DNA from 2 places in the Runella sp. genome. Region 2 is predicted to be linked to the other one. Evidence: riboswitches for the same ligand, from Rfam matches in the RefSeq annotation. Region 2 holds a riboswitch; the other holds the start of a gene.

Region 1 (16,395 bases), 3.5 Mb from region 2:
TGGTTTCGTACGAAACGTGCGTAAAACCCACGATGTCCGTATTGCCATCGGCCAGCGCCGTTACTTTGTTATTTAACTTGGTGAAATTCAGTGAAGTATTCCAAGAGAAATCTCCTTTGCGTAACACGTTGGCCGTGATTCCCAATTCGATACCGCGATTGTACATTGAGCCTACGTTGCCCAAAATGGCATTGCCCGGAATCCCTTTGGAAATGGCTTGCGGAGCGCTCAAGATCAACCCATCCACGTCATTGTTGAAGTAAGTGGCTTCCAATTGAACGCGGTCATTCAGAAAACCCAACTCGAGGCCTATGTTGGTTTGGTTACTGGTTTCCCAACCCAAATTCGGATTTCCTGCCTGATTAATGGCCCACGTAGGTACGCTGCCGTACAAAGAGCCGCTGTAGAGTTCCAATGAACTATACGCATCATTCAGGTTACCATTCCCTACGCGCCCCCAACTCGCCCGAAGTTTTACGTTATTTACAATGGCAGAAAGAGGCGTGGCTTTATAAAACTCTTCTTCCGACAAAGACCAACCTGCAGATACTCCTCCGAAGTTTCCAAACTTCCGCCCTGCTCCCAGCGCAGAGTTGCCATCGCGTCTGAAATTGATAGTAACGAAGTATTTTTTATTCAAATCATAGTTCAAGCGAGAGAAAACCGACAAAAAGGCTCTTTCGCTGATGTCGTTTCCGGTGGCAGAAATCGCGCCCCAGTTGCCTTGGTAATTTTCAAAAAATGGATCCGATGTTTGCGTTCTGGAAGCGCCCCAAGCCGTGTTGGTGAATTTCTGGATGTCATACCCTACCAATGCTGAAAAGGAATGTTTGGCGGCAAAAGTTGTGTTGTACGATAGCGTATTGGTCCAGTTCCAGTTGTCACGCAGGGCTGTGGTGTTGGTCGCATTTCCTTTGCTGGAATACCCGTTTCCCTGAATGGCGCTGTCAAAACTGACGTTGTCGGTACGCAGACGGTCAATGGAGTACGAACTCGTAAAATTCAGGTTTTTCAACAACTTCGCCACCGCCGAGAGCGTACCGATGATGCGGTCATTTTCGGAAGTGTAGCGGTTTTCGCGCAGTAGTGCCACGGGGTTTCCCCAGTTACTTACTACCTGATTATTTCCCATTCCGATGGTATTGGGGCTGGCAGGATTGACGTTGTACGAGCCATCCGGATTAAAGGCCGGAACGTTGGGAGGAAGTGCCACCGCCAAACGGGCCGCGCCTACCAAGAAGAAGTTGGAATTGGGCAGTGAACCCGCATAAGGTGATTCGTTGTAGCTTGAGTTGTAAGAAACACTTCCTTTTAATTTCAGCCAATCTGTGATTTCCTGATCAATATTGAAGCGAACAGCCTTTCTTTTGAATTCATTGCCCACTAAAAAACCGCTTTGATTGGTATAATTGGCCGAGAAATAATAGGAGGTAGTAGATGTGCCGCCCGAAATGCTTACGTTATGATTTTGCGAAGTTCCTGTACGATAGATATAATCGTACCAACGCGTATCGATCGGATTTTTGTTTTCATCATAATTGGGAAAAAACAGCGCCGAAGCTACTTTGTCATTGTTGGCATTGCCACCCAAAATTTTAGCGTTCAATACGGCCTCGTTTTTGATGGCGATGAATTGTTCGGCATTCAATAACTCCGGCAAACGTACTACATCCGAAACGCCCGCCCATGTTTCGTAGGTAATGCGTGGCTTGCCGGCTTTGCCGCGTTTGGTCGTGATCAATAGCACACCGGCCGCCGCCCGTGAACCGTAGATAGAAGTAGATGCGGCGTCTTTCAATACATCAATAGACTCAATATCAGCAGGGTTGATGTCGCCTAATGGGTTGTTGGGTACGGCGGTACTGGTGGATACATTGCCCGTATTGATGGGTATTCCATCCACAACCACCAACGGATACGAACTCAGCGAGATAGAATTTACGCCTCTGATTCGAATGACCGGAGGATTGTTGAGTACGCCGTTGGGTTGCGCAATGTTTACCCCGGCGGCTCTTCCCTGCAAGGCTTGGTCAAAACTCTGAACGGGTTGTTCTTTGATGACGTCTCCGGCTACCCGCACGGCTGATCCCGTAAATTCCGCTTTGGTTTGGGTTCCATAACCAATTACCCGAACTTCACCCAAATGCTTGGTGTCTGAAATAAGGTCGATAGAAAAAGTAGATTGATTCCCGACAGGTTTTTCAATGGAGGCATATCCAATAAAAGAAAAAATGAGGGTTGCGTTTTCTGAGGCATTGAGTTTAAATTTTCCCTCCTGATCTGAGATGGTCCCGGTAGTGGTTCCTTTGATGATGACCGAAACGCCGGGCAAAGGCCCGCCCGCTTCTTTGTCTTTTATAGTTCCCGAAATCGCCTTTAACTGGGCAATTGCTGAGACACCTGTCCCAAAAAGTAAAAGAATAACGATAGGTAATTGTCTGATTTTCATACTAATGACGGTTTATTTTGATGCTGATTTTTGGAAGCCTTTCCATATATTGAAAAGCCTTTTGGAGTTGGAATAAAGTTCATGAAGTGAATTGATGGTATTTGTTTGCTTCTGCAATGCTTCTCAGTTGGAAGAACTTAGCCAGTGAGTTCTTTTGTTCGGTTACTGTTGGGTTTATTTTTTAATCCATAGAATTTATATATTATCATTGAAATAGTTCTAAACAATTTGATTTGCCTTAGACAATTACATTTTAGGGTTGATCGTCCATACGATGCGCCGGTAATCAGTTCTTTTAGATTAGATAGCCGAATGGTTTACAATCGAGGTGTCAAGCGTCTTAGTGTTACGTAAAAGCATTCACTCGAATTCAGACTTTTTGCAGGTGGTTTACAAATTGGCTGACAGTAGTTGTGCCTGTCGTTAATTTTCAGGTACGAAAATGCGTATAAGCTAAACTTATATAGGTATGTATTATTTGATGCTGCAATGTTAGAGAGTCATTTCTGAAATAGCAAGCAAAAAATTTAATTTTTTTAATATAAAATACCCTAAAATAGGTATAATTGTAGGATATAAATTAGACTATAGATTGAGTATATTAATTGATTTTTATTAAAAAAACTTACTTATATTATATTTAAAACAGGCATAGTATTAAAAAGAGGCTTTTTAGTCAGAAAAAAAAGAAAACGCTCCATTTGAAGTTGCAGTTATTTCATTCCAATGGTATAATATCCTAATAACCAATAGACTATAGGAAATTTCCAATTTATTCGATTTTCAAAAAAAAGTAAGAAAAAGTTTGGAACATTCCATTTTTTCGTCATTCCTTTGCATTGGAATTAAGTCAGTAGAGAAAAAAGAGATTTTGGTTTACTACTATTCGTTCGGGCAGATAACCACCATTGCCGGGTAAACCTAAAAAAGATTTATAACGAGTGAAGGGAGAGAGTAGGCTCTGAGAACTTCCGGCAACCTGCCAACCACCGGCAAGGTGCTCCAACCTAAGTCATACGATAAATCTGAGTTCAATTTCACAGATCATAGTACGTACCGCCCCAGAGCGATATAGATTTTATTTAATTTCCGGAGAAGCCGGTATTTCCGAAGATTTGAGAAAAGTTTGTTTTGATTTTTTTAAATATATATAATTTATAGATAAACTATTTTTAATTAACAGGCAACCATTTAATGTATTTTAACCATGAAAAAAGCAACATTATTCGCAACTGCAATGCTCATTGCCACAGGGTTTGTTCAAGCCAAGCCGGGAAAAGGCGAAAGTACCTTTACGGTCGATACCCAAAACAGTAAATTGGTGTGGGTGGGGAAAAAAGTAACGGGAGAGCACTCCGGCACAGTGCCCGTCAGCGGTGGTACACTTGTGTGGTCGGATAATAAACTGAAATCAGGAAATTTTGATATTGATGTCAAAAGCCTGACTGTCACGGACCTGACAGATAAGGAGTACAACGCCAAACTGGTTGGGCACTTGAAAAACGATGATTTCTTTGCAGTCGACAAATTCCCCAAAGCCAACTTTGCCATTACTTCCGTGACGCCCAAAGGAGGCGATAACTATGAAATTGCGGGTAAACTGACCATAAAAGGAATTACCAATGAGGTGAAATTTCCGGCCGTGGTGAAAGCAGACAAGGGACGACTGACCGCTCAGGCAAAAATTGCGGTGGATCGTACCAAGTACAATATCAAGTTCCGTTCCTCAAATTTCTTCGAAAACCTGGGCGATAAAGCCATAGAAAATGATTTTCAGTTAGATGTCAATTTGGTAGCCAATGCGGCACATGAAGCTGCCAAAACAGGGAAATGATGGGATACCGTCGGGCATAATGACCCGACGGTACTTTTTTTCGTTAAGCGACTCCTCGAAATTACCAATTTTGGTTTTGTATTTTATTCATTTTCAATAGATTAATGTTATGAAAATTCTCACTACAATGCTATTGCTGTGCGCAATTTGTTGGTTTGCAAACGCGCAACAGGAAGTGGATATCAATAAAGTGACCCATTGGCAATTCAAGTTTGCCAATGAACAATTCAATCAGGGAGAAGAGGTTGAGATTATTTTTCTGGCGGAGATTGAAAAAGGTTGGTCGCTTTATTCTTCTGATTTTAAGGCGGACATCGGGCCGCAACCTACGGCATTTGAATTTGCCGAAAACGGTTCGTTTGCCGTCACCAAAGCGATCACTGCGGTTTCTCCCCTGAAAAAAGTGGATAAAACGTGGGGAACACAGATAACGTATTTTACGCAAAAAGCTGAATTTCGATCCAAAGTCAGAATTGAAGAGATCAATTACGATGTCACGGGGACGATTCGTGGACAACTCTGTAATGACAAAAAAGGGGTTTGCATTCCTTTTCAAAAGACGTTTCATTTTATTAATTGATTGTTACGGCATTGGGCCGTAACAATCAATCATTTTTGGATTTTGCAGAAGCTGCCAACAGGCGTTTGTTCCTGCCATTATCTACATCAACAAGCTAAAATTCCAACCATCAGAAAATGCCTTTTCCTGCCGTTGAAGACGAAAGTGATGTTTTGTTTTCATCGGTAGTGAAAGTCTAACATTGACTGCCCATGAACGTATACTGCGACAACGCCGCAACCACTGCCATCGACCGTGATGTATTGGAGGCCATGATGCCTTTTTTAACCCGTTATTACGGAAATCCTTCATCGGGACATTTTTACGGGCAGGCCGTTCGCGAAGCTATCTATAAAGCACGGGAATCTGTCGCCCTGCATTTAAATACCGAGCCAAGTCAGATTTTCTTTACTTCCGGAGCGACCGAAGCACTCAATATTACGCTTTCGGGCGTGATAGAATCTTATGGTATTCAGCATATTATAACCAGCCCAATTGAACATAAAGCCATTTTAGAGACGTTGACGCAACTGGGAAAATCGAATAAACTGACGGTAAGTCTGGTAAATTTGGATGAAAAGGGAAATATAGATTTCAACCATTTGGAACGACTTTTGCGTTTTCCTTTGAAGGGTTTGGTTAGCCTGATGCACGCCAACAACGAAATTGGAAATCTGAATGACCTTCACCACATCGGAGCATTGTGTCAGGCGTTTAAGGCACTTTTTCTTTCTGATACCACCCAAACCATTGGAAAGATACCGTTTGATCTGCAAACCCTTCCGGTGGATTTTGTAGTTGGGTCGGCCCATAAATTTCACGGCCCCAAAGGCGTTGGTTTTACCTATATTCGAGAAACTCACGGATTTAAATCTTTGGTGTATGGCGGTGGTCAGGAAAAAGGTGTTCGCCCGGGAACGGAAAATACAGTGGGCATCGTTGGACTCGCTAAAGCGTTGGAAATAGCCTACCGCGACCTGAAGGTCAATCAAAAACATATCACACTCATCAAAAATCGACTTCTGTCTCGTTTGACGAGTGCTGTTTCCGGAGAAGTGAGATTTAACGGAGAAAGTGACTCCAATGACAAAAGTTTGTACAACATTCTCAATGTTGCATTTCCCAATGTACATTCGGCGGAGTCGTTGGTCAGTCAATTGAACCTATATGGGATTGCCGTGTCGGGTGGTAGTGCCTGCTCAAACCTTAACCATTCCCATTCACACGTGCTGACGGCCCTGCAAAGTAATCTTGAACTGGAAAATGTGCGTTTTTCATTCAGTAAATTCAACACGCCGGCTGACGTTGATTATATCCTGCAAAGTCTCAAAAATATTTACCATTCAGATCGGCAGGTTTACGTTGGCAGACAGCAAAGCATTCCTGTTCAATGTTAAGCATTGAGTATTACGGAATATGTAGCTACTCTAAATTATTCACTTGAAGTTTGACCCCGGATGGGGTCAGACGTTTGTAGAAAAAGCTTCATTGCTACAAACATGTGACGACAGCGGCCGTCCGCCCCATCCGGGGTCAAACTTCAAGTGAATAATTTAAAGTGATTTTGAAGAAACATTTAGAATATTTAGACTTTGTTCAACTTAATGTTTTTAACAACAGATGAATCTTGGTACTCTTTACTGCTATGCTGAAATATTTCCCGGGTTGGTATAACAGTAGATTTTGGCAAAATACTTACTTTCGATTCATCCAATGGATTTACTCGAATGACTAATTACTTAATTCTGTTTACGTTATGGCAAGAATCAAACCGTTAGTGGTGGAAGAGGCCCCGTTTGACATCAAAGAAGCATTTCAAAAACACGTATCCGATTACCCCGGCAGCCGGATCACCAACATGAAAGCCACGTTGGGACATGCTCCGTTGGCTTTTGAGGTATATATGCAATGGTATCCGCTTTACGAAAAGATCAAACAGTTTTTGGGGAACAGGCAGGCATATCTCTATTCTTTTTCAATTTCGCAGGGGTCAAATTGCCCGCTTTGCTCTACATTTTTTCGAAAAATAATCATTGAGAACGGAGAATCGCCCGACCGGCTTCAGTTGAGCGAGGAAGAAGAATTATTGTTGGAGTTTGGCAGTCAAATAGCGCAACATCAAGGGCGCGTGCCCGATGATCTATATGAAGCAATTCGTCAAAGATACTCAACACCACAGGTCATTCTTTTGGTAGCTTTTGCGGGACAGATGGTTGCTACCAACGTTTTTAACAATGCACTCGAAGTAGAAATTGATGAATATTTATCCCCTTATTTACCCCTTACCCAAACCTCACATTAACCGTTAATAAATATGTCATTAAAAAATAAAGTGGCTTTCATTACGGGAGCAGCACATGGCCAAGGACGGGCCACCGCGTTGGCATTGGCCAAAGAAGGGGTTCATATTGTGGCGTTTGATATTGCCAAACAACTTCCGTATCCGGGTTATGAATTAGCCTCAAAAAACGAATTGGAATCATTGCAGGAAGAATTGACAGCATTGGGCGTTCAATCGGTTATTTTTCAGGGCGATGTGCGCCGGAGTGAAGATGTAAAAGACGCCGTGGCGGCGGCACTTACAATCTTTGAAACCATTGACATTCTTTTCAATAACGCGGGCATTTGCGCCTACGGATTGGCGCACGAACTGACCGAAGAGGCGTGGGATTTTATGCTTGACATTAACCTGAAAGGAGCATGGTTGGCGGCCAAATACATCATTCCGCAAATGATAAAACAACATTCAGGCGTTATTATCAACAATTCTTCCATTGCGGGATTGCGCGGGATGAATCGTCTGAGCCATTATGCCGCCTCAAAATGGGGCTTGGTAGGGCTGACAAAATCGTGGGCCATTGAACTTGCACCGCACAATATCCGAGTAGTTTCCATTCACCCAACAGGTGTTAATACACCAATGAATGATGGGCTGGCTTTTCTGGAAGGTGAAACCGTTGAAGAAATTGCCGTCAAATCTGCGGGTAATCTTTTGCCTGTCCCTTGGATCGAGCCGCAGGACGTAGCGGATGCGGTACTCTTTTTAGTCTCAGAAAAAGCCCGATTTATCACCGGTTCACAATTTGTGTTGGATGCCGGGCTTTTAACACGTTAAACAGTATGTATATTGGTGGGTTGAATAATGCAAAAAGCCTTGAATCTGTGATTTGAGGCTTTTTTGTGGAAATTACAGTAATAGAGAATTTTAAACTTAAAAGAAAGCATCGGAACCGGCCTTGGAAGTGAGTTTACATTGGGGTAAATTTACCAAAATCGTTGCTTTAAAATAGCACGACACGTTAATATGAATCTCAGATATCTCCTTTTTCTGCTGCTTGTAATTGTAACCGGTTGTAAAAACAATTCGGACATCTACCCCATAAAATTTAGCAAAATCCCGGATTATTCTTGGGTCTTTCCGGAGGAGGAGGTCAGGATTATAAACATCAAGGTAGGGCAGGAAAATTGGGGCAAAATTCAAAATGATATGGAATGGCGTACGGCTCGAAAGTTTGGGAGCAATACTGCCATACCGGGAGTAACTCCGCCGGCCGGGTCGAGCTTAGATTTTGTATTTGGCGATCCGATTTTTGTGCAGGCTGAAATAAAACAGGGCGAAAATACCTGGAGTAATGTTGGTTTTCGGTTAAAAGGGAATGCGTCACTCAATGGATCTTGGCAGAGTGGTATTTATAAATTGCCTTTTAAGTTAAAATTTGATGAATTTGAAGACCAACACCCGGAGATTAAGAATCAGCGTTTTTATGGTTTTCAAGAGTTGTCGTTTGCGCCAAGCTACGGCGATGATTCTTTCCTGAAAGAAAAACTGTTAACCAAACTTTTTCGAGACAACGGCGTAATGGCCTGTAAAGTAGCCTACTACAAAGTTTTTATTGATTTTGGACAAGGCTCGAAATATTGCGGCATTTATCAGGCTATTGAGACGGTTGAAGAACACATGGTAGAGGTGCAAAGCGGTAAAAAAGTAGGTAATGTATACAAGCCGGAGTCTGACATGAAGGCATTTTTAATCAACCGATTTGAAAAACAGAACAATCAAACATTGGCCGATTATACGGATATAAAACAGTTGATCACTGTCCTCAACAGCCCATTGCGGGTAAGTGACAACGCACAATGGAAGAAAGAATTGGAGGCTATATTTGATGTAAATCAGTTTTTGAGGTATTTAGCCGTAAACAATACCGTTGGGAATTGGGATTCTTACGGGGTCATTGCGCACAATTATTTTTTAGCCAATACCGATGGGGTCTTTCATTGGATTCCTTATGACCTGAACCTTTCTTTTCAGTTGCGCGGTGGCTCAAACAATTCTAGGTTTGCCCTGAGTATGGATATGAAAGAAATGACCGATCAGTGGCCTTTAATAAAGTATATTATAGATGATCCCGACTATTTTGGGTATTACAAATCAGCAGTGAAGGATTTCATTCACAACCACTTCAACCCAACAACGATGGGCGCTTACATCCAAAAGCATAGAGCGATTTTGCAGCCTTACTTTACAGGAACAGGAGTAGAAGCCCCGCCGTACAGTCATTTGAAAAAACCTCAAAATTTTGAAACCGCAGTAACATCTTTGGAGAAATATATCAACGAAAGGTATCAGATGGCGCTTTCTTTTTGAAAAGGTAAAGGATTGATTGTTAAAGTTCTGATAAATTTCTTAAGGAATATAAGGCTTACCGACCACTAACTTGTGCCCCGAAAAGTCCACTTCAAATAAATGAGGAACACGTATGGTACGCCCATTGCTGCTTTTATGACTGTGAACTGACATTAACCATTTGCCGGTCAGTGTAGAAAACAGCATGCCATGTCCATAATTCGGGGGCGTTATGGGGGCATCTTCCTGTATCCAGGGACCATCCAATGTTCCGCTTTTTGAATAGGCAACGCCTTGTGCATAAACATCATAGATCCAACTGGTCCACAGCATGCCAAGCCTGCCTGTGCCGGTAAAGAACAAATAGGGCCCATCCGTCACTTTATTGGGAACAATTTTATCATTCGCCTTCTCACGACTCCAAGGACTTTCGCTGGCCCGAAAAAGCAGTTTACCTTCACCGATTGAGCCGCTTAGATCGGGCTTTAGCTCTATTTTTTCAATGGTTCCATTCAGATTTTGCAGCCATTCGTAGCAATAAACCATATAAGGCTTTCCATCTTTATCCACCCAAAAGGTGCCGTCTAAGGTAGGCTTGTCGGCAGGAAGATAGGTTGGGTCTTTCATAGGAACATAGGGCCCTTCGGCTTTATCGCTGACCAAAACATGAGAAGCACGGCGTTCGATGACATTCGTGCCGACCGTATCAATTTTCACCCCCCGGTTTGTGAAGGTGGCAAAATAGTAATACCTGTCTTTGTAATGATGCAGTTCGGCGGCCCAGATCATTGGGTTTTTTCCCATCCAGGATTCAGGATCTGTCTGAGCTATGGCAAAAGGCCCTGTCCATTTTTTCAGGTCATTGCTTTTCCACAACATGCCTCCCGTTCCTGTCATGTAGTATGTGGATGTTTTTTTATCAGCCAGAATAAACGGGTCGCTCAGACGAATAGAATCCAAGGGAACATCGTGCCGGAGCACCGGAATTCGGTTTTGCGACACAACCGATCTGAGAGTAACGGCGATCAATGCGTTTAGTAATAGTGCTTTCCTGATCATTGTGTGTTGCGAGTATGAATATCCTGAAAACAAATAGTTACTTCTTTATTTGCCATTGCGCTGATGACTTTAGCAGGTTGAATACCTTCGATTTTAATCTTGGGCAACCCTTCCGCTAAGTTGAAATATGACCCTTTTTAATTATACAAATAATTGAAAATCAATTGAATGTGGAGATATGGCGAGTTGTAATAATTTTTTTTTAAGAAAGGCACTTACCTTTTTGGTCTTCATCGGATTAAGAAATGAAACCAAAAAATAATTAAAAACTACAACAATGATAAGCATCAAAATCCCCGACCGGAATCAAACCGGCACAGCAGGAAGCTACGCAGGCAAAAACAGAGACGGAAAGCCTTTGAGAGTGAAGAATGAACGCTCTCATATGATCACCGCAAAATAACAGCATGAAAAATAGAATACAATCAATCACCGGAATCAAATTTTTATAACCATGAAAACATATTTTTATCGTTTAGTTTTAATGATGTGTTTCAGCCTTGGAGTACTATTGGGCTGTAAAAAAGACTCTGACTCCACAATCAACCCCGCACTTACTGAACTTCAAAAGTCCTTGGAGGACCCTCGTCCCGTTGAAGGTAATATTCGTTTTTTTATAACTGACCCTGCCCTTGAATTAGGAATAATTCAACGAGTTCCTTCTTTTAAAGTGGATGTGCTTGTGTACGGCCATAAAGATACCAATGGTTATCTTAAAGATGTAACCAAAACCATCATCTATAACCCAAATACCAAAGGGTGGGTAGAAATGTTGTACGACAACGGGTACCCTAGTCAGTATGAGACGAGTAAAGGCTATGTAGTAGAATTGAAAAACTACAACAGGAGTAAGAAAAATGTAGAAGTAACTATCAAAACCAAAGCTGATAACAAGATAATAAAGGAGTCAGTTGATTTCGCATTGAGTGCTGAGTTTTTCCAAAATATTGATGCTTACAATAAATACAAAAGTGGAAAAGTCGGCGCAGTTAATGGTATATGTAATGACAACACGGCAAGGGCAGTAGCTGCCGCGGGCGTAGCGGCCAATACATTTGGTTGTGTTTTAGGCATAACGGAAATTGCTGTTACAGGTGGTTTGGCTGCGATCCCTGTAGGCGTAGGAACATTGTTGAATTGCTATAGTGCAATAACCGGGCTATACGAAGCTTTTACAAAAGATGATATTACTGACCGGTATTTAGGACCTACCGGGGCGTGTCTTTCTAAAAGTGCCGGGAATGGATACCAGGTGGCCTATGAGTGCGTCAAAAATCCGTTAAAATTAACTACAGCCGTTATTAATTGTGCTACTCAACTGATTGCAACAGAGGCCGATTTCTACGATTGCGGATGTGACGATTCTAATTCCAAAAAAAATCCCGCCCACAGTACAGCCGACCCGCACCTAATGACACATGACGGTACAGGCTTTGATTTCCAAAGTCATGGAGAGTATATAGCGACTAAATCAACCACCGATAACTTTGAGATTCAGGTACGTCAGGAAGATGTTTACAAGACCGGACGTGTTACGATGAACACCGGCCTTGCCGTTCAGACCGGAACGGATGTGGTTTGTGTGACGGTGAAACCTAATCGCCTGTTTGTTAATAAACAGGTACAGGATCTTAATACTCTTACAGCATTACCGCTTAAAGATGGCGCTTCCATTAAAAAAACGAAGGATAATGGGCGTGATGTAATAAACATTACTAATAAAAACGGCGACTTAATAAAGGTAATCATTCAAGGTACTGATTATCTGGACTACTATTTGTATCTGACTGAAAACCGTAAAAGCAAAGTCATTGGCTTGTTGGGAAATTATGACGGTAATAAAAACAATGATATTCAGATTCGGAACGGAGAGAACATTCTGATCAATGGCAGTTTGGATTTCAACAAGCTTCATTCCAATTACGCCGATAGCTGGCGCATTGCACAATCAAATTCTCTTTTTTATTATGATGCCGGTAAAACCACCGATTCGTACACGGAGAAAGATTTTCCACGTAGTTTACAAACATTGACCGCAGAGCAAAAAATAAAAGCTGAAGCTACCTGCCGCGCTGCCGGCGTCAGTACAGAGCCTTTTCTGAGTAATTGTATCACGGATGTTGCCATTACCAATAATCCTGAGATGGCAAAATCGGCTGTTTTCGGACAACAAAATGACAGCAGAAATTCGAAACCCATCCCTATTGTGCAGGAAGGGGTTGATGTTAAAACAATTACCTCGGGCAGATACTTTTCTTATCTCTTAAAAACGGATGGTACATTGTGGGCTTGCGGAAGAAGCAGTGATGGGGTATTTGGAGTTGGAAATACCGCGGTAGATACAAAAGGGTATTTTATGAAAATCATGGACGGCGTAAAAGACATAGCGAAAGGTGACCAGAGTTCCCATATGCTCATTCTTAAAAATGACAATACTGTTTGGGCTTTCGGGAGAAATGAATGGGGACAGATCGGCAATGGAGTCTCCAATGCAACGCCTGTTTTTCCGGCCGTTCAGATCATGAAAGATGCTAAGCTATTGGCAGTCACCAGTGTCAGTAGCTATATTGTTAAGACTGACAATTCTTTGTGGGCATTCGGACAGACGTTTGACAATGGCAAATCCATCGCCGGTAACGTTCCTGTAAAGATCATGGATGGAGTGAAAGACATAGCTGCGAATTGGACAAATGTAGTGATTCTGAAAACGGACAATTCGTTATGGAGAGCATCAGGGTTTGTAAAAATCATGGATAATGTAAAATCAATGAATGTAGGTGATTTCTGTACTATGATAATAAAGAATGACAATTCTCTATGGGTGGAGGGCAGTAATGAGGCCGGGCAGATAGGCTTGGGAACTCTAACTAAATCCAATGGCTATACTAAGTTATTGGATGATGTTCAAAGTGTTGCCAACGGATATCAATTCATGTATATTCTGAAAAATGATAAAACGTTATGGTCTGTCGGTAATAACTCTCTGGGCTTGCTTGGTGTACAAACATCTCAAAGAGGCGTCTTGAATAAGGTGTTGGACGATGTCAAGTCCGTATATTGTGGTCCGCTCTCTGTTTTTGTCGCCAAAAGTGATAATATGTTGTGGGCACTGGGAAATTATAGCGATATAGGGTACGGCCTCGAGAATAACATTTACAGGTATAAGTTTGTCCCGATCAATGTGAAATAAAGTTGGCCGAAGAGAGGGGCTATAAGTAGCCTCTCTCTTCGATGTATGAGTGACGTATATAGAAGGAAGGTTACTTTAAAGACGTATCTGAAATCCTTATTTTGTATCAGAGCAGTATGTTTGAGTTAGGGATTGTTGTGTATTTTTGAAAAATATAGATTGATACACACAATTGGTTGGAAATATGAACGAAGAAAAACCCTTACCTGAACTTCAACAAATAACGATTGGGCGTGCGGAAGAGAATACGATTGTGCTGTCGCCTGGAAATATCGGTCGTCGTCATGCTATTTTGACGGTTTGCAGCCCCAATACCTATCTCTTGGAAGACTTGGACAGTAAGCACGGAACCTATGTAAACAAAGATAGAATAAAACGAAAATTTGTTTCGGCTGAAGATGAAATAGTGTTTGCTACTCATTCTTATCTTTTGAAACAACTTTTGGTAATGGTGGGGCTGATGGAGAAAGAAAAAGACAAAGATGACTTTACGGAAGAATTTGAGAAAATGAAAGAATTGTATGAGCAGTACTTAACCTTTAAGTCAAATGAAGTTCATATCCAGAGCGCAATCAAAAAAATGAATGATAAGCTAAGAATGGCAGGTGTCCTTACTGCGCCAACGTTAGCGGGCCTGACGTTCTTGCTTGGCGGGCCTGCCATTATAACGATTATCTCCGGTTGTGGTCTTATAAGTCTTATCCCGACGTTAGGGTCAAAATTTTTAAAGTTAGATGAAAAATTAGAACAACCCCGTCTCTATTTTGCTAACAACTGGAAATGCCCAAAATGTGATGATAAAATTCAGTTTCTCAATAAATCTTGGGACATGTTGGCGCGGCAAAAACGGTGCGGCAAGTGCAACGCCGTTTGGGTAAAATAATTTTTTTCAAAAAAAACGTAAAAGAGCACTTACCTTTTTGAGTTTCGTCGGATTAAGAGTTAAATGAAATCTTTAAAACAAAAATAAACACTAAAATGGCAACTGACGTAAACATCCCGCAAGAAGGAACTGATCTGAATGAAAGTGTACGCAAAGCAAAAGAAGAGACCAACGAAGCGCCCGTAAAAAAGGGCTTTCAACTCAATGATAAACAAAAAGCCGCCGCTATTGTTGGGACCGTGCTTCTGGGCGGAACCGCTTTTGTAGCGATAGATCAATTGGAAGGTACTCCTATTGAACCCAAAGTCCCCCAACTTCCCAACCCGGACAGCTCTGCCGTGTTGAACCAACTGTCGAGCAATAATATGTCAGGCAACGACAGTACGACGGTAAGTGCCCCGCCCCAGGTGGGACAACTACAGGCTGTGCAGGGGGGAACGATCTGTCCGGGTGAAGAGGTCCAAATCGCCCATACGATCAATGATGAAATGCCATTTAGCGAGGCATTTTCAACGGCTCGCGAGGAAGTAGGCCCGGGCGGAATTTTTAACTGGCATGGCAATACGTATAACACATTTATTAAAGATGAATGGACCAAACTTCCGTTGGAAACCAAACAGGAATTTCTCAGCGATATTGGCTTTAAACCGGAAGTGAAAACCGAGACCGAGAGCAAGGAACAAGAGCAAGAGCCGGAAGAACTTGACTATGACAATGTCAAAGTAACCTATATTGACGGAAAACTTACCTATGTGTTTGATACTGATCATGATGGCATGGCAGATGTGATCGTAACAACGGATGAGGAAGACGGACAGACAATAGTGATGCTCGACGAAAAGGGCGACAATGACATAGATACGGGTATTCTGTTTGACAATGCCACGATGGAGCCTATTAAAGTGACTCCTTTTAACGACAACTTCGAAGTTTCAATGGCTGACATTGACGAGATCAATCAGCAAATTGCCTTAGAGGAGGAGTCGACTATACAAGTCGATACAACAGCGATCACCGTTGATTCGATGGCGGTGGACAGCGTCGATGAAACCAATACCGAAGAAGAGATCGCTTTGCAGGAAGAAACGAAGGAATCGGACGATTACAGCCACGATGACAACGTAGACGATATGGTGCAATAATGATTCGGTTAAATCTTAGACCAATGCAAAAATTTAAAAATGAGAGCGTAGCCTGCGAAAAATGCTTAAAACCGGATTTTGTTAAAGCATCGCAATTCGAGTCAGGCTCCTTTAAATGCAAATTCTGCGGCCATGTGAATCAACTTACCATCGCCACGTACGATGAAAATATAATGGGTAGTTTGATCCATTACGGTGCATTGATCAACAGCAATGCACCGGCTGAAAAATACTTGCTACGACCGGGTACTAATGTGATCGGCGTGGGTCAAATGGCTGATATTCAAATCAAACGGGCCGTTCATAATGGTAAATGCTTTGTCAGCCGACGGCATTGCACCCTAACGGTAAGTTTCGACAAACGAAATGGCCAACTTCTGTATTTACTCAGGGATGGAGCCGCTGAACAGGACACAGGCCAATACAAAAACAGCCTTAATTTTACTTTTTATAAAGGCAAAAAGATTGAACCGGAGGAAGAGATCTATCTTCAGGATCAAGACACGATCAATCTGGGTGGAGAAGATTCCTTTCGGGTAGAGCAATACGTTATCCCTGAACAACTATTGGAAAACTACAAAATCATTGCAAAGAAAGAAGACGGAGAAACGACCGAATAATACTACGATGGCAATAACTATTTTTCAACCGC
Region 2 (16,395 bases):
AAATGGCCGGAGCCCGGATTGTTTTGTAATTATCGTTTTCATAAAAGTCGAAGGAGAAGTTCCAACAGGTCTACACTCCCCTGACGGTGATTTTGGCGAACAGTAGCACATTTAATGCTGAATTTGGCCTAAAATTGCTGCTGCACCATGAAAGTTGAAGCCTCCCGGATAGCCGAAGCAATTGACATGAAAAAAAATCGGGCAGAATATACCAAACCGCCCGCCATTTCTTATTGACGTTTATCGGTAAAACATCAGCATTGTTTACCGATCTCATGCAAAATCGCGAAAGTACACGGTTGGAATGGGGTATTATTATATTGATTATGATTGAGGTAGTGCATTTGTTTCGGAAATAGCAATAAAGCGTTTTTCATAGATTTCGGCGTTGGATTTACTGCCTGATGTTCCTTTTCTGTACCTTTGCATCCATTAAAGGTTAACTCCCTTTCACATTCCGATGCACCAAACACTTCAATTAACACTGCCGCCCGAAACGGCATTGGACGAAACGGCTTTTCAGCAATATATTGTCCAAACCCTTCGCCTTCAGGCTACTGACGCGCTGACGGTTCGTAAAATCAGGCAATCTATTGATGCGCGTTCGCGTCAGATCAAAGTAAATGTACAGGCTGATATTTACGCGGATGAGCTGCCGCCGCCCGTTATTTCTTACCAAAAAGAATACCCCGATGTGTCACAAAAACCTGCGGTTGTCATTGTAGGTTGCGGCCCGGCGGGAATGTTTGCGGCGCTGCGATTGGTGGAGTTAGGCTACAAACCTATAGTGTTGGAAAGAGGAAAAGATGTTCGCGCCCGTCGGCGGGACTTGGCCGCAATCAACAAAGACCATATTGTAGATCCGGATTCCAACTATTGCTTTGGCGAAGGCGGTGCAGGAACCTATTCGGATGGAAAACTATATACGCGTTCCAACAAACGCGGTGACGTACGACGAATCTTGGAAATTATGGTGGCGCACGGAGCCGCCGAAGAAATATTGTACGATGCGCATCCGCACATCGGAACCAACAAACTTCCGCCGCTCATTGCTGATATGCGCGAAAGTATTCTCAATGCGGGCGGAGAAGTGCATTTTGAAACCAAAGTCACCGATTTTATTTTTACTAACCAACAGTCTGAAATAAAAGGTGTTGTGACGGCCGATGGGCGTGAGTTCGTTGGCATTGGCGTTATATTGGCAACGGGACATTCAGCAAGGGATATTTTTGAATTATGTCAAGCCAAAAATGTACTGATCGAAAGCAAGCCTTTTGCCGTTGGTGTACGCATTGAACATGACCAACAATTGATCGATTCTCTGCAATACCATCGTCCTGATCGCGGGGCTTATTTGCCGGCGGCTTCGTATAGTTTGGTGACACAATCGCACCATAAAAATGTGCAACGCGGTGTTTTTTCCTTTTGCATGTGCCCGGGAGGTTTCATTGTGCCGGCGGCTACCGCTCCGGGAGAATTGGTGGTCAATGGTATGTCACCTTCTCGTCGTGATTCCCGTTTTGCCAATTCGGGCATGGTGGTCAGTATCGAAGAAATTGATCTAAAGCCTTATCAATCATTGGGAGCACTGGCCGGGTTGGAACTGCAAAAAGCAATTGAACAAAAAGCGTGTGCTGTTTCAGGAGGCAGGCAAACAGCACCTGCGCAACGCGTGTTGGATTTTGTGAAAGGAAAAACTTCTCCTGAATTATTGGATACGTCTTATCAGCCCGGGCTTTTGTCGATGGACTTGCGTGAATACCTGCCCGATCATATTGCCGAGCCGCTTCGGCAGGGCTTGCAGGATTTTGGCCGAAAAATGAATGGGTATGTTTCCAATAACGGTCAATTAATAGGCGTAGAAAGTCGCACTTCGTCGCCGGTACGTATTCCGCGTCATCGCGAAACGGCCGAGCATGTGCAAACCAATCGCCTGTATCCATGCGGTGAAGGAGCCGGCTATGCGGGCGGGATCATGTCGGCAGCCTTGGACGGTACATTCGTTGCCGAACAGTTGATAAATCGGTACGGAAAATAACCCTATCCGTTTTGGTATATTGTTTTTGATTTTTCCGAAAAACAGTACGCTTGATAAATTGTTTTTCCAAAAATGGTTAGTTTATGAACTATCTATTACTTTAGCCTAATTAGAGTTAACAGATTCTTTATCTTTCTAAACCGGCCAATGCCTTTTAACGATTTTATCAGTACGCTTGATACCCAACTCCGACAACCTTTGCCGGGGCCGGAAGCACATGTTAAGATGGCATCTGCAACACGATTGAAACTCAAAGTTCAGCCCAACGAAAAAACGCGACGCTCGGCGGTATTGATTCTGTTTTACCCCTACCGTGACCAAATCTTTGCCCCCCTCATTTTGCGCCCTAAATACGATGGTGTACACGCCGGTCAAATGGCGTTTCCGGGCGGACGTTACGAGAAAACCGACGAAAACCTCATCAGAACAGCCCTGCGCGAAGCCCAGGAAGAGATCGGTATAAAAGCGGCGGATGTGCAGGTATTGGGTCAACTCACCGAATTGTTCATTCCTCCCAGTAATTTTTATGTGTTGCCCGTGGTAGGAAAATTAATGTATAAGCCTGATTTTTATCCTGATCCCCGCGAAGTAGAAGCCGTATTGGAAGTAAATCTGGAAGAACTCATGGACGAAAGCATTGTGGGGTTTACCGAGCTTGATGTACGGGGCATTACCGTTGAAGCGCCATTCTATGATATTCAGGGCCATAAAGTTTGGGGGGCAACCGCTATGATGATCAGTGAACTTCTGACCGTAATTCGACAATAACGCTTCATTTAACAACTTTTAAGAAGGCAGGTTCGTAGCCTTTAGGCTGAATTTGCTATTTTTGGCTCGCCTTTGGATAATTAAGGGGAAAAGAATATTTTTTTTTCGGCAATTCCCCTCCAAAACCTAACATCCAATATTCACTATATGTCTAAATTTAATCGAATTAACACCCTAACCGGCTGGCTTGTTTTTGCAGTAGCGCTGGTCACTTACCTGCTCACTGTTGAACGTACGGCCAGTTTTTGGGATTGCGGCGAATTTATTGCCTGCTCTTACAAGCTACAAGTACCTCACCCTCCCGGCGCTCCTCTTTTCTTACTCATCGGACGGTTGTTTTCCATGTTGGCAATGGGTGATGTTACCCAAGTAGCCTATTGGGTCAATTTGGTTTCCGTTATGTCGAGTGCATTTACCATTTTATTCCTGTTCTGGAGCATTACGTTGTTGGCTCGGAAACTGTTGGATAAAAAAGACGGAGACCTCAGCTTGGGAGATACCGTTGCCGTAGTAGGCTCGGGACTTGTGGGAGCATTGGCGTATACTTATTCTGATTCATTTTGGTTTTCAGCAGTGGAAGCTGAGGTTTACGGTCTTTCATCGTTCTTTACCGCCATCGTTATTTGGGCCGTTCTGAAATGGGAACGTATCGAAGACGATGCCGCGGCCAACCGTTGGCTCATTTTTACCTTTTATTTGGTAGGTCTTTCCATCGGGGTCCACTTATTGAACTTGGTGACCATTCCTGCCTTGGCTTTGGTTTATTATTTCAAAAAATACAAAACACCTACGATGTGGGGCGGCATCGCTGCCTTTGTGGGTGGATTGATCGTGTTGGTTATTATTAACTCCGGCGTCATTGTGTGGCTTCCTTCAACGGCAGGAAAATTTGAGATTTTCTTCGTTAACACGTTAGGTGCGCCTTATTCAGTTGGTATCGTTTTCTTTATTGTAGCGTTTATCGGCGCTTTGGTATGGGGAATTCGCTATACCGCCAAAAAAGAAAAAGAAGTGTGGAATACGGCATTGCTTTCTTTTGCCTTTGTATTGATCGGGTACGCTTCTTATTTCTTAGTATTGGTTCGTTCAAACTTTAATCCTCCGATCAACGAAAACGATCCAAGCGATGTGATCAGCTACGTTTCGTACCTGAAACGCGAGCAATACGGAAGTCGTCCGTTGTTATTCGGACCGGTATTTACGGCTCGTCCGGTCAATTCGGAACGCGGTGAACCTATTTACCGTAAAGCAAACGGTAAGTACATCATTGCCGATTATCGTCCGGAATATGTGTACGAGAAAAACCAGCAAATGCTTTTCCCTCGTGTGCACAGCAACCAAATGAATCACCCGCAATTGTACCGTGATAAATTGGGATTGGCCGAAGGGCAAAAACCAAGCATGGGCGATAACCTTTCGTTTTTCTTCTCGCACCAACTCGGCCACATGTACTGGCGTTATTTCCTGTGGAATTTTGTCGGGCGTGAAAGCGATGAAGAAGGGGCCGGCGGATTGCGTCCCTGGGATACAAGCAAAGGACTTCCGGACGTAATGGCAAACAACCGTGCCCGTGATAATTTCTACATGATTCCTTTTTTATTGGGGCTTTTAGGTATTGTGGGGCAGGCATTTCGTCGTAAGCAGGATCTGTTGGTTACCGGATTACTGTTCATGATGATGGGAATTGCGTTGGTAGTGTACCTCAACTCACCGCCGGTCGAGCCGCGCGAACGGGATTATATCTACGTAGGTTCGTTCTATATTTTTGCGTTCTGGATCGGTTTGGGGGTCATGTTCATTTATGATTTTCTGACCAAACTCCTTCCATCAGCCCCTGTACGTGCAGGTTTGGCAACCGTTATCGGTTTGTCGGCACCGCTTCTGATGGGCGCCAAAGGGTGGGATAATCACGACCGCAGTCACCGTTATCACTCCGTTGATTTTGCCAAAAACTTACTGAATTCCTGCGCTCCCAATGCGATCCTGTTTACGGGTGGTGATAACGATACTTTCCCGCTTTGGTACGTACAGGAAGTGGAAGGTTTCCGTACCGATGTTCGGGTATGTAACCTGAGTTTGTTGGGTACAGATTGGTACATTGGGCAAATGAAGCGCAAAACGTACGAGTCGGATCCTTTGCCGATCTCGTTGGACTACGAAAACTTCGCGGCGGGTAAAAATGACATTGTGCCTTTTTACGAGATGCCTGCCGTCAAAAACGGTATTAACCTCAAAGAATACATGGCGTTGGTAAAACAAAACAATGCAGCCATTCAGGTTCCGTTGACCAGCGGCGAAATGACCAGCATTTTGCCATCTTCGGTATTGGTGTTGGGCATCAACCCGGACGAAGTTCGCAAGATGAACATTCTGAAGCCTGAGTTGTCGACATTCGTGAAGGACACCATGCAGTGGACCATGGGCAAACGTGATCTTTACAAATCGGATCTGATCATGTTGGACATTATTGCCACCAACGATTGGAAACGTCCTATTTATTTCTCAGGAACATTGACCAATGATAACTACCTGAATTTAAAAGAATTCATGCAGTTGGAAGGGTATGCCTATCGTTTGTTACCCGTTCGTGTTCCCGGTGCGTCAGATGGTTACGTAAACACCGATATCATGGCCAACAACCTTATGAAGAAAACATTCTGGAGAGAGTTGGATAACGTTCATTCTTATTACGACGGAACGTACAAAGGTTCGCCGGCATTCTCGGCTCGCATTGCCTTTATGCGTTTGGTGGATCAGTTGATTCGTGAAGGAAAAACGGCGAAGGCCAAAGAGGCACTTAATTTTATCCTGACCAAAATGCCGGATAAAACCATTCCGTACGACCAGATCACGGCCAATTATGTGAACTACCTATTTACGTTGGGTGAAACTAAAAAGGCGCTCGAAATTGCGGAAGTGATGAGTCATCGTGCGGAAGAAATTCTTAAATATAACCAGCAACACGGTGTAAATCAGGACACCAATATTCAATTGTACATCCTGCAAACGCTTTCCAACGCGTGTCGTGAAGGCAAACAGGAAGCACAAGCCAAGAAATACGAGACCCTGTTGCAGCAATACATGACTGCATTAGGTGGATAGACGACTTGGTTGAATTCAATAAAAACGGGTAGGGAGACATTCTCCCTACCCGTTTTTATTGAAACTTTTAGAAAAATTATTACTGTTTCATTGCGCCTAAAAACAGCAAAACCCAACCTGCGATCATCAACGTGCCGCCAATGGGAGCGACTGCTCCAAATGCTTTAATGCCTGTAAAGCAGATGGTATACAATGAGCCTGAAAATACAATAACACCGCCCAAAAATGAGTAGCCTGCCCAATTATACCATTTCGCGGAAGTAATGGCCGCGTTTTGGAGTAGAATGCTGATCAATACGAGGGCAAGAGCGTGGTAAAACTGGTATTTTACGGCCGTTTCAAACGTATCCATGCGTCCGGAAGCTTCGAGAGTGGGTTTGAGCGCATGCGCTCCAAAAGCCCCTAAAGCAACACCTAACACGCCCAAAACAGCGCCGGCCTGAAGAAAGAATTTATTTGCCATCAATGTAAACTAAAGTTTGAATCGCTGATTAATGATAAGAACCGTCCCAAAAATAGACAACATTGTTGGAGGTGTGGTATGATTTTCGCTAAAAATGTATCCTAAAAGACTCCGAATAATAAAGGGAACGAACAAAACAGATACTAACAGCACCGAAAAATGCGTTTTTAACCTAATTTTGCGTTGACACTTACCTTACACAACGCAGAAGTAAGCCTTAACTCTCTATGAATTTTTCTGCCTTCAAGGCCTTATGGCTTCATCGTTATCGTAAATACACCTATATATTGGGTGAGTACGTGCGGGCATGGGGGACAATTGCACGTTTTTTTGCCCTTAAAATTTCGTTTATGGGCCGAAAAAAATTGGTAGCCATCCTTCGTACTGAACATTTTGGAGACATTGTAGCTGCGGAGCCGATTGCCCGTCAGGTGCGAGCGCTCACCCCCAATGCGTATATTGTGTGGATTGTTCGGCCTGTGTTCAAAGAATTGGTGGAAAGACATCCCGAAATAGATAAAGTGTGGGCGCAACCTTCAGTGTTACGGCGAAAATTGGTGTGTGAATCAGGCGTTTTTGATAGAGTACATAACCTGGAGTTTTGGCAGAGTAATCGTGATCCGATCAGTGAACATGTACACAAAAATCAAGTGGCTGCTCAAAAAGATATTACTGTTTTTAACTATTTTGAGAAAGGAAATCTGCTTACTATCTTCCAGCAATGCGCCGAATTACCTATCGTTGACGATGCTCCCCGCGTATACATTGATGATGCAGACCGTGCACAGGTAGATACATTAGGGCTTCCTGAAAAACTGATCGTGATTCATTGCAGTTCCAATTATCCTACCAAAGATTGGTCAGTGGAAAACTGGCATAAATTGGTGAATTGGTTGATGCTGGAAAAAGGATATTATGTGGCTGAAATCGGTCTTAAAAATGTTATAAACACCACAAATTCACATTATTTGAATCTTTGCGGCCAATTTTCTATTTTGCAAACAGCCGAGATCATTCGCCGGGCACAATTTTTTATTGGTATTGACAGCGGTCCTGCGCATTTGGCCAATGCCGTTGGTACGTACGGTATATTATTGTTTGGCCGGTTAAACAACTTTGACTCATACATGCCATATTCGGGGAATTACCAAAATGGCAAAAATGCTTTGTTTATTCGCGAGCCCGGAAAGACCTGCGCGGCGTTAAATTATACATTGGTACAGGCCCGGATAGAAACAATATTTGCAGGAATTCCGAAGGCAGAATCTGTTTTGTAGAACATTTGCTGTCAATGAGTTAAAGAAAAATCCAAATTTTTGTTTCTAAAAGCACTTTCAGAATCGTAAAAATTGGCTTATCATTGTAGTAGATTTTGCCTTATGGACACTGATAAATCGCATAACTTCCTTCGAAAAAACCTGCCTGCGGCTAACCCGCGTGCCAATACCAGCAATCGTTGGTTGGAAAGCGGTGCAGGTATGGGTAAGTTACCTCCGCAGGCTACTGAGTTGGAAGAAGCAGTGTTGGGCGCTTTAATGATTGAGAAAGACGCACTCAATGCGGTTATTGATATTTTAAAGTCTGAGAGTTTCTACAAAGAAGCTCATCAAAAAATATACACTGCGATTATCACCCTTTTTACTAATTCAGAACCCATTGACTTATTGACGGTTACGACCCAATTGCGTCAACTCGGTACACTTGAAGTGGTAGGAGGAGCACAGTACGTTACATCGCTTACGACCAAGATCAACTCTGCGGCCAACATCGAATACCACGCCCGGGTAGTGGCGCAGTCGGCCATGAAGCGTGAGATGATCACGGTAGCATCCAAGATTTTACAGGACGCTTTTGAAGATACTATTGATGTTTTCAATCTCCTTGATACGGTAGAGCAGTCGCTTTTTAAAATTTCGGAATCCAATATTCGGAAGAACTACGCCGACATGGGTACGCTCATGAACGAGGCCCTCAAAGAACTCGAACGTCGGCGCGAACAAAAAGATGGATTGACGGGCATTGCATCCGGATTTACAAATTTAGACCGATTGACATCGGGATGGCAACCAACCGAATTAATTATCTTGGCAGCTCGCCCTGCAATGGGAAAAACGGCTTTTGTAGTTTCGTCTTTGCGCAATGCAGCCGTAGATTTCAATCATGCGGTTGCGATTTTCTCGTTGGAAATGTCGTCTGTACAGTTGGTCAACAGGATGATCTCGGCGGAGGCTGAACTTGACAGCGAAAAACTTAAAAAAGGAAATCTTGCTCCGCACGAATGGACGCAATTGCACCAACGCATTGACCGTTTGATGCGTGCACCCATTTTTATAGATGATACTCCCGCGCTTTCTATCCTGGAATTGCGCGCCAAATGCCGCCGCCTCAAACAACAGCACGATATCAAAATGGTCGTGATCGACTACTTGCAGTTGATGCAGGGAGATGGGGGAAAAGGCGGAGGAAACCGCGAACAGGAAATTGCGTCTATTTCGCGGGCACTCAAGAATTTAGCCAAAGAATTGAATGTACCGGTGATTGCGTTGTCGCAGTTGAGTCGTGCGGTTGAAACCCGTGGCGGCGATAAGCGGCCACAATTGTCCGATTTGAGGGAATCAGGTTCTATTGAGCAAGATGCCGACATGGTATTGTTTTTATATCGACCTGATTATTACGGATTTACGCAAGACGAAGCCGGTAATTCGACTCAAGGCATCGGTGAAGTGATCGTTGCTAAAAACCGTAGTGGTTCACTCGATACCATTCAATTACGTTTTATTGGTAAATACACAAAATTTACCGATCTGGACGGTTACTATTCTGCGAATCCCGGTAATAATGCTCCTCTGAACACCGGCACTATTCCTGCTTCTTTTGAAACATCTCCGCCTGCCGCAGGTGGGACATTCCGCAGTAAAGCCAATGATTTGGGAGCCATGAATTTTCCGCCGCCCAATCCTTCTGAAGAGCCTCCTTTTTAATTATTCTTTACCCATATAAGGAATATAAGTTCATATAAGAAATTATAGAGAGAACTTTTATGGTCTTCTATGTTTTATAGGATTAAATGAATAATAACACCATGTGCATCAACCTGAAAACATTCAACGATTCGTTCAAGGAGTGGAACGAAAAGCAAAGCAATGATGAAGAATCTTTTTGGTGGACAATGGAAGCCGAAGACGAATCAGTACCAGTTGAAGTTGTTACGGGCACCTCGGAAGGAACGAACCTCCATGACCATCGACCCGACCCAAAGGTCAACTTCGACCTTAATGGGAACCTTGTTGGCGTCGTCGGAAACCCAGATACGAATTGAGTTTTCTCCTTTAAATAATTGATTATCAGGCATAATAGGCGTTAGCTTCAACGCTTTTATCTTCCCGAATTTCGTTTTGACGTTATCTTTTCCCCGGTATTTTACTTTTAATTTATAAACCGAAGATTCCAGAAACGTAGGTACATCTACCACGTCGTTTGGTTGCAACTTTGTAAAATCCAGCGTTCTTAAATAGAAATAGCCACTGATGGCGTCCTGTATATGATCGGGAACGTCAAACTTTTTAGTGCCGTTTTCATCGGTCACAACGGCGTCGTCGGTAGCATGGTTGAATACGGTGGTTTCTACTTTGCGGTAATTGTTTTCCTGAATATTACGGTAAAATTTTTGTGATACAATGGCCGAAGTATCCATCCAGGATTGCCATTCATCACGCACCTTGGCAAACCAACTGAACGCGCCCAACGTTGTACCGACAATGTTGACTTTAAAACAGGGACGGCCGTTAACGTAATGAATTTGCGGGCTTACATCTACTACCGCATCTGCCGCGTTGAAAATTCCGTAGTGAACTCTGTATTCAAAATGCTCGCCTGCGCCAAAACTTGTCTGAGGCACACGGCGATAAGAGTCTTTGGCATGAAAGGCTGGAAAAATAAGCAAAACCAATATGGCTATGACACTGTGTCGAAGCATAAATTAATTGTTTTTGTTAGCACGGCAATTACTACGCTGAGGTCTTCTTCTAAACGTACGATTAAAAACGTTCAAAGGTTTTTAACGGGCGAATTAGGTACACCAAGTCGTATGCACTCCATTTTTACAATAAAACGCGCTTAGAAGTTCAAAATTGCCCTTAAAACGAGGTTGGGTATTTCGTTTTTAAGTACGAAAGATAGTTACGGAAGTTTCCTTTAAACTTTTCGGTAAACTCTTTATTGAACTGATTTTGTTGGGAATGGTATGTAAGGTACCCAATAAAAAACGCGTTATTGGGGAGTTTTTTGCCGCGCCACGGATACTTTTTGCCAATTAAGCCTCCCAAAAGTGTATCGGAATTGGTTACAATTTGCCGAACTCGGGCTAATTTCAAACTGTCTTTTTTGGAGGCAGGAAGCGTTGGAATAAAACTTTTGTAGAGACTGTCCAATTGGTTGGCACCGCGTACAATGTGTTGACTCAGCGCGTCATTGTATTGCTTGCGAAACTCATACCGTTCGAGTTGAGGGGCATTTTTGCCGTATTTGGCATTCATAAAACGAACCGCACCATAGTCCCCGACGAAGCTGGCCAAATTTTCGTTTAGCTCTAAATTATCTTTGACGAACAATGTACCGTGCGTCATTTCATGGATGATAAGATTGGCTAAGCTTCCTTCGCCTCGGTATAGCATGGAAGACAAAACAGGATCTTTGAAAAAGCCCAGTGTACTCCACGCCGACACTTCATTGATTTGGGTGTCATAACCCGTGTCTTTGAGAATTTTCTCTTCGATGTGAGCCCGTGTTGTATCAAAAAAACCTTTGTAGGCAAAGGTGCCAATGATGGGGAAACTCCATTCTTTGGGCGCCATTTTGAATTTTTCGCAAGCGGTAAGTACCCATAAAATAGGTTTTCCTCCCTGATCATAAAATTCGGTATAACTTCCGGAAGAATCCAATCCGAGCGAATCTACCGCAAACTGTTTGATCTCGCCGATTAATTTCAGCCGTTGTTTGAGTGAGTCGGGGAGAGTAGGGTCTTTTAAAACTTCAGCCACCGGGCGAGTGTTGAACAAAATATGAAGTTGTCCTTTGGCCTGTATAAACCCATAACTGATCAGTTCCCGATAAAAAATACCGAGCACGATCAATACAAATAATACGGCAAGAAGGACTTTTTTGAGCATTGTTATAAAGAAAGTTAATGAGCGAAAACGGCTAACGTCCCTGCGGAACCGCTTTTGCCGACCAAGCCTGTAATATCTGTTTCAACTGTTTGTATTCGATCAGAAAGCCGTCGTGCCCATATAGGGAATCAATTTCTTGGTATTCAGCGTCGGGAATGTGTCTTGCCAAAAATTTCTGCTCACTTGGTTGAAATAAAATATCTGAACTGATACCAACCACCAATGTATGCGCCCGTACTTGTGAAAGGGCATACGTAACGCTCGGGCGGTTGCGGCCTACATTGTGCAGATCCATGGTGCGCGACAGCGTCCAGTACGAAAACGCATTGAATCGATTGGCTAATTTATCGCCTTGGTATTGCTGATACGTTGCAGAACGGAAATTATCGGTTTGTTCGTTGCTGTCACGGGCTTGAGTAAAGTCGTAGGTATCGTAATTGCGGTAGGATAGCAGCGCAATCGAACGCGCTACTTTCATCCCTTCGATGCCCGCATCGGGGCGAGCTTCCTGCCAGGTTGGGTCGGCTTTGATGGCCATTCGTTGAGATTCATTGAATGCAATTCCCCACGGAGAGTGAAGGGCGTTTGTGGCAACCAAGACCAGATTTTCGATCAAATCGGGTTTGATGATAGCCCATTCCAAGGCTTGTTGCCCGCCTAACGAACCTCCCACTAAGGTATGAATGCGTTGAATCCCTAACTCTTCGCGGAGCAATTCAAACGCGTAAATATTATCACGAATAGAGATGTCCGGAAAAGTGCGGTAGTAAGGCTCCTTTGTTTTGGCATTGATACTCAAAGCATTGGTAGAACCGTAATGTGAGCCGAGTACATTTACGCAGACAATGAACCAATGCTTGGGATCATAGTACAATCCCGGGCCGACCAGACCATCCCACCAATCGGTTGGGTCAGAACTTCCCGTCAGGGCGTGACAGATCCACAAAACATTACTGCCGTCGGCATTGAGCGTACCATGAGTAGTGTATGCCAACTGAAAGCCCGATAATTCGCCGCCCAGTTCCAATGGAAACGTATAAGGATATTTGAATAGATGAATGGCCAAGGGTAAAAAACAATTAAAAGTGGTTTTGTTGCTTTTCATTTTCAAAATCAAAGGGATAGCACTTGCCCGGCTCACCTTAATAAAAAGGTGACAGCGTGTATTCAGCGCTGAAAGCGCATTCGTTTTTCCGGGAATCTTAACATGAATGTTTCGATTTATATCCCCTGAGGGTCGTTTTTGCGACCGCTTAGGTAGGAATTAGCACCTTATCTCGTGTATTTGGAAACAGGTTGCCAGAGGTTCGCGGAGCCTATTCTCTCCCCCCTTCTTTATAAATCAATCGCTGTGCGTATGAGAAGCAACTGACTTGATGGTGCAATATTACGGCGCAACGGGCTTAATCCAAAATAATTCAGAAAAAACTCGTTAGCGTAACCCAAATTTCTGCGCCTTATCGTAGCTTTGTGTAGGAAACTTTACCCAAAATTATGGTTTATCGTTTTAAAAAAGAGAACGCAGCTCGGCGTCCGGGGGCAACTACTGTGGGAGAGGCCATCAACAAAATGCTGGAGATGTATCGTCTTCGCCCGCAGTTTGATGAGTCTTCGGTGAAAGTTTACTGGGAAAAATTGGTGGGAAAAGAGATCGCCTCCCGTACTTCTGATATTTATGTAAAAGATAAGATTCTGTTCTTACGACTGGATTCGGCTCCGTTGGCCAACGAGTTGGTGATCGCCAAACGCAAACTCATTCAATCGCTCAATGACTCATTTGGGTATGAGTTGATCACGGATATTGTGTTTATTTGATGATAGCGCCTTTTAATGAGTTTGGTTGTAACAACATCTGCTGAATCATTCAAAACAATCTTTAGCGGCACCATGATTTAGTTCGACGACTTCCAAAAATTGGCTTGGGTTGCCGGACGTACTGTAATTTCTTCTGTCATTCTTAGCAAGTATAACGTTTTTTGACTTTGTGAAGGTGGGGCTTTGTCGGTCAGTTAAATGACGCTCTAAATTCCAGTGGACTTTGTTTGGTTTTTGTCTTAAATAATTTGTTGAATGATTGGGAATGTTCGAAACCTAATTCATAAGAAATTTCACTTACCGATAATTCGGTGGTAGATAGCCTTTCTTTCGCTTTCTCAATCAGCTTTTCGTGGATGTGTTGTTGCGTGGTTTGTCCTGTTAATTGCTTCAATAAACTGCCTAAATATTTACTGGACATATTGAGTGTGTCGGCTACAAATTGAACGCTGGGTAATCCTTTGGAAAGTAAATTTTCATGATTGAAATAGTCGGTCAAAACAGCTTCCAATCGTTCTACTATTTTATGGTTGGTAATTTTTCGGGTGATAAATTGGCGTTCGTAAAACCTTTGTGCGTAAGTGAACAAAAGTTCTAACTGTGCAATGATTACATCTTGACTGAATTTGTCAATATTGGCCTTATATTCTTCTCTTATATTTTCAATGATGCCGTTTATTTGTGTTTCTTCTTTGTCCGATAGAAACAATGCTTCATTGGTTGCATAACCAAAGTATTCGTACTGTTTTATTTTTTTTGCAAGTGGCGTATTCCACAAAAAATCGGGATGGATGAATAACATCCAACCTCGAAGCTTGGGAGGTATTCCACCTTCTTCGCCGCGCAATATTTGCCCTGGTGACATAAATGCCATCAAACCTTCATCAAAATCATATTTCTGTTGTCCGTACAACAAGTTGTTACAGCCCCGCTTTAACGAAACAGCATAAAAATCAAAGATTACCGCATTGATGTCTGAATGATTTTTAAATTGAGATACATCCACAATGCTGATAAGCGGATGATGAGGTTTTTCAAGCCCCATCATCCGATGCCCTTCGATAATGGATTTTATTCTGTAGGGTGGTGTATTTGCCATTATACAAAGTTATTTTTTTAAAATTTAAACGGATACTTCAACCATATCAAAATCAGTGGCATGGCCAAAAAAGGAATTTCTATCAATGCCATTTTATAATCTCCTGCTTTTAACGACAACGCCATTATCAATACGATAGTAATCGCATTGAGTACGTTACTTAAAAAAAATGTTTGAGGAAAGAACAACATCAATCCTACAATGATGGAAAATACACCAAAATAGGGCATTACAGATTTGGTGATGCCAAGGTTTGCCATCATTTTTGCCTGTTCGGCGGTGGCAGGTTGAAAAGCATCCCAACCGTGCTTGATACTTAGAAATGCAGATGCTAAAATAAGTATGATGCTAAGTATTTTCATTTTTAGAAATTTTTAAAGTTGCAGTAATTATTTTCCGTACATATAAGAAGCACCCATTTTGCCTGCTTGCTTAATTAAAAATTTTGGAGCAATTCGGCTCAATACCCGCATTAATTTTGCCGGTCCGGGATAGATCTCGTCCTTATCATTTTTCATTCCTTTGATGGCAGTCTCTACAATTTTTTCAGGAGCCATTAAGGCACCGGTGCTAAAACCGTCCTCATTTTTAAATTTATCGTTTAGCGGAGTAGAACTTCCGGGGGCAACTAATTCTATCACTTTAATGTCGGTATTTTTAAGTTGAACCCTTAATGTCTGAGTGTAGGCACGCAGTCCTGCTTTGCTTGCACTATAAATTGGAGAAATAGGAAAAGCCATCAACGCAATGCCCGATGTCACATTTAGGATAGCAGCGTTTTTTTGTTTTTTAAGATGTGGCAAAAATTGTTGCACCATACGGATTGGACCCATCAAGTTGATTTCAACCTCACGAGTAATGTCGGTAAGGGCGTGTTGCTGATGCAGACTGATTTTTCGCATTTCACCGGCGTTATTAATCAAGATATTCAGGTCGGGAAATTGTTGCGTAACCTGATTGTACAGATTAGCAATGTCATCGGCTTTGCTTACATCACTCCGGATAATATGCACAGGCGGAAGTTTGCTTTTTACTTCCGCCAATTTTTCGGCATTTCTGCCTGTAATGATTACAGTGTTGCCTAACGCAATCAATTTGGATGCAAACTCAAATCCGAAACCACCTGTTCCGCCCGTTACTAAAATAGTGTTGTTTTGTAAATTCATTTTTCTGATAGTTTGTCACTGCAAAGTTCGACAGTAAACAAAAAACCGATGTAGCCAAAAGTCGCATTGTTGTAGTTGAAAGGTTGGTTTGTTTGGTAGCGTGAGTTTGGATCGCCTTTGCTGACGGTTTGACGCTCGGCTAAGAAGCGGATTGGGAAGCACTAAACAGTCTGCCGGCATTGAACTTGATACGAAGCACAAAGTTTCATTTAAACACTAAACCCACTTTTTGCCAAACCCCTTTTGTCAGCCGTTAAGTTGTTGTCCTTCATATTCGTCATATAATTCGTAGCAATTCGATTGGCCCGATAAATAACGTACGGTATCAAGTTACGTTTTAAAATACTTGTAGTAATTGTCATAAGCGTTACCAATATGTTACCACAAATATAAAAAAAAACAGCCGGATGTTTCCAACCTGCTGTTTTTCAGGCGCATCGGCGCTCCGATTTACATTATCGCGGTTTTGCATTGCGCGGGCAACCCCGTTTTCAGTTCCCGACTTAATCCACATCCACTTCCTGTCCCAGAAAGCAGTCTACCACGTAGCGAATGGAGCTAAATGAATTGACCAGTGCTTTGCGGGCTTCCGGTTCACTCATCCACGCCAATTGGTCAATGCCTTCATCGTGTTGGGGAGCCAATTTGGAATCGTCTACGCAGCGCATCCAATACCATTTGGTTCTTTTCAGGATAAGTTGGTTGTTTTGCGTATAAGTGTGCCAGGTGGTGCAGGTTTTTTCGACGAGTTCTGCTTTTACGCCGGTCTCTTCTTC

Evidence for each region. A riboswitch is a leader RNA that binds a small molecule or an ion and turns the genes downstream of it on or off. The one in region 2 is predicted to bind S-adenosylmethionine.
Region 1: another riboswitch for S-adenosylmethionine. It lies ahead of ACQY73_RS13985 (YceI family protein); the one in region 2 lies ahead of ACQY73_RS33635 (homoserine O-acetyltransferase family protein).

The regions. Positions count from the first base shown of each region.
Region 1 is NZ_OZ257252.1:3,265,622-3,282,016, reverse strand. It holds gene ACQY73_RS13990 (SusC/RagA family TonB-linked outer membrane protein) at 1-2,449, opposite strand, end outside; SAM riboswitch class I at 3,379-3,475, shown strand; gene ACQY73_RS13985 (YceI family protein) at 3,657-4,283, shown strand; gene ACQY73_RS13980 (protein-disulfide reductase DsbD domain-containing protein) at 4,393-4,863, shown strand; gene ACQY73_RS13975 (cysteine desulfurase family protein) at 5,055-6,239, shown strand; gene ACQY73_RS13970 (carboxymuconolactone decarboxylase family protein) at 6,599-7,144, shown strand; gene ACQY73_RS13965 (mycofactocin-coupled SDR family oxidoreductase) at 7,157-7,957, shown strand; gene ACQY73_RS13960 (CotH kinase family protein) at 8,330-9,490, shown strand; gene ACQY73_RS13955 (glycoside hydrolase family 43 protein) at 9,530-10,528, opposite strand; gene ACQY73_RS13950 (hypothetical protein) at 10,806-10,931, shown strand; gene ACQY73_RS13945 (VWD domain-containing protein) at 10,983-13,718, shown strand; gene ACQY73_RS13940 (FHA domain-containing protein) at 13,903-14,601, shown strand; gene ACQY73_RS13935 (hypothetical protein) at 14,697-15,743, shown strand; gene ACQY73_RS13930 (FHA domain-containing protein) at 15,767-16,363, shown strand; gene ACQY73_RS13925 (PP2C family protein-serine/threonine phosphatase) at 16,371-16,395, shown strand, end outside.
Region 2 is NZ_OZ257252.1:7,913,498-7,929,892, forward strand. It holds gene ACQY73_RS33590 (phospholipase D-like domain-containing protein) at 1-29, shown strand, start outside; gene ACQY73_RS33595 (NAD(P)/FAD-dependent oxidoreductase) at 461-2,038, shown strand; gene ACQY73_RS33600 (NUDIX hydrolase) at 2,186-2,806, shown strand; gene ACQY73_RS33605 (glycosyltransferase family 117 protein) at 2,954-5,908, shown strand; gene ACQY73_RS33610 (DUF423 domain-containing protein) at 5,988-6,371, opposite strand; gene ACQY73_RS33615 (glycosyltransferase family 9 protein) at 6,599-7,648, shown strand; gene dnaB (replicative DNA helicase) at 7,751-9,352, shown strand; gene ACQY73_RS33625 (DUF3108 domain-containing protein) at 9,559-10,347, opposite strand; gene ACQY73_RS33630 (aminopeptidase) at 10,508-11,539, opposite strand; gene ACQY73_RS33635 (homoserine O-acetyltransferase family protein) at 11,571-12,644, opposite strand; SAM riboswitch class I at 12,758-12,883, opposite strand; gene ACQY73_RS33640 (DUF721 domain-containing protein) at 13,034-13,354, shown strand; gene ACQY73_RS33645 (helix-turn-helix domain-containing protein) at 13,545-14,453, opposite strand; gene ACQY73_RS33650 (hypothetical protein) at 14,471-14,815, opposite strand; gene ACQY73_RS33655 (SDR family oxidoreductase) at 14,843-15,619, opposite strand; gene ACQY73_RS33660 (NUDIX hydrolase) at 16,123-16,395, opposite strand, start outside.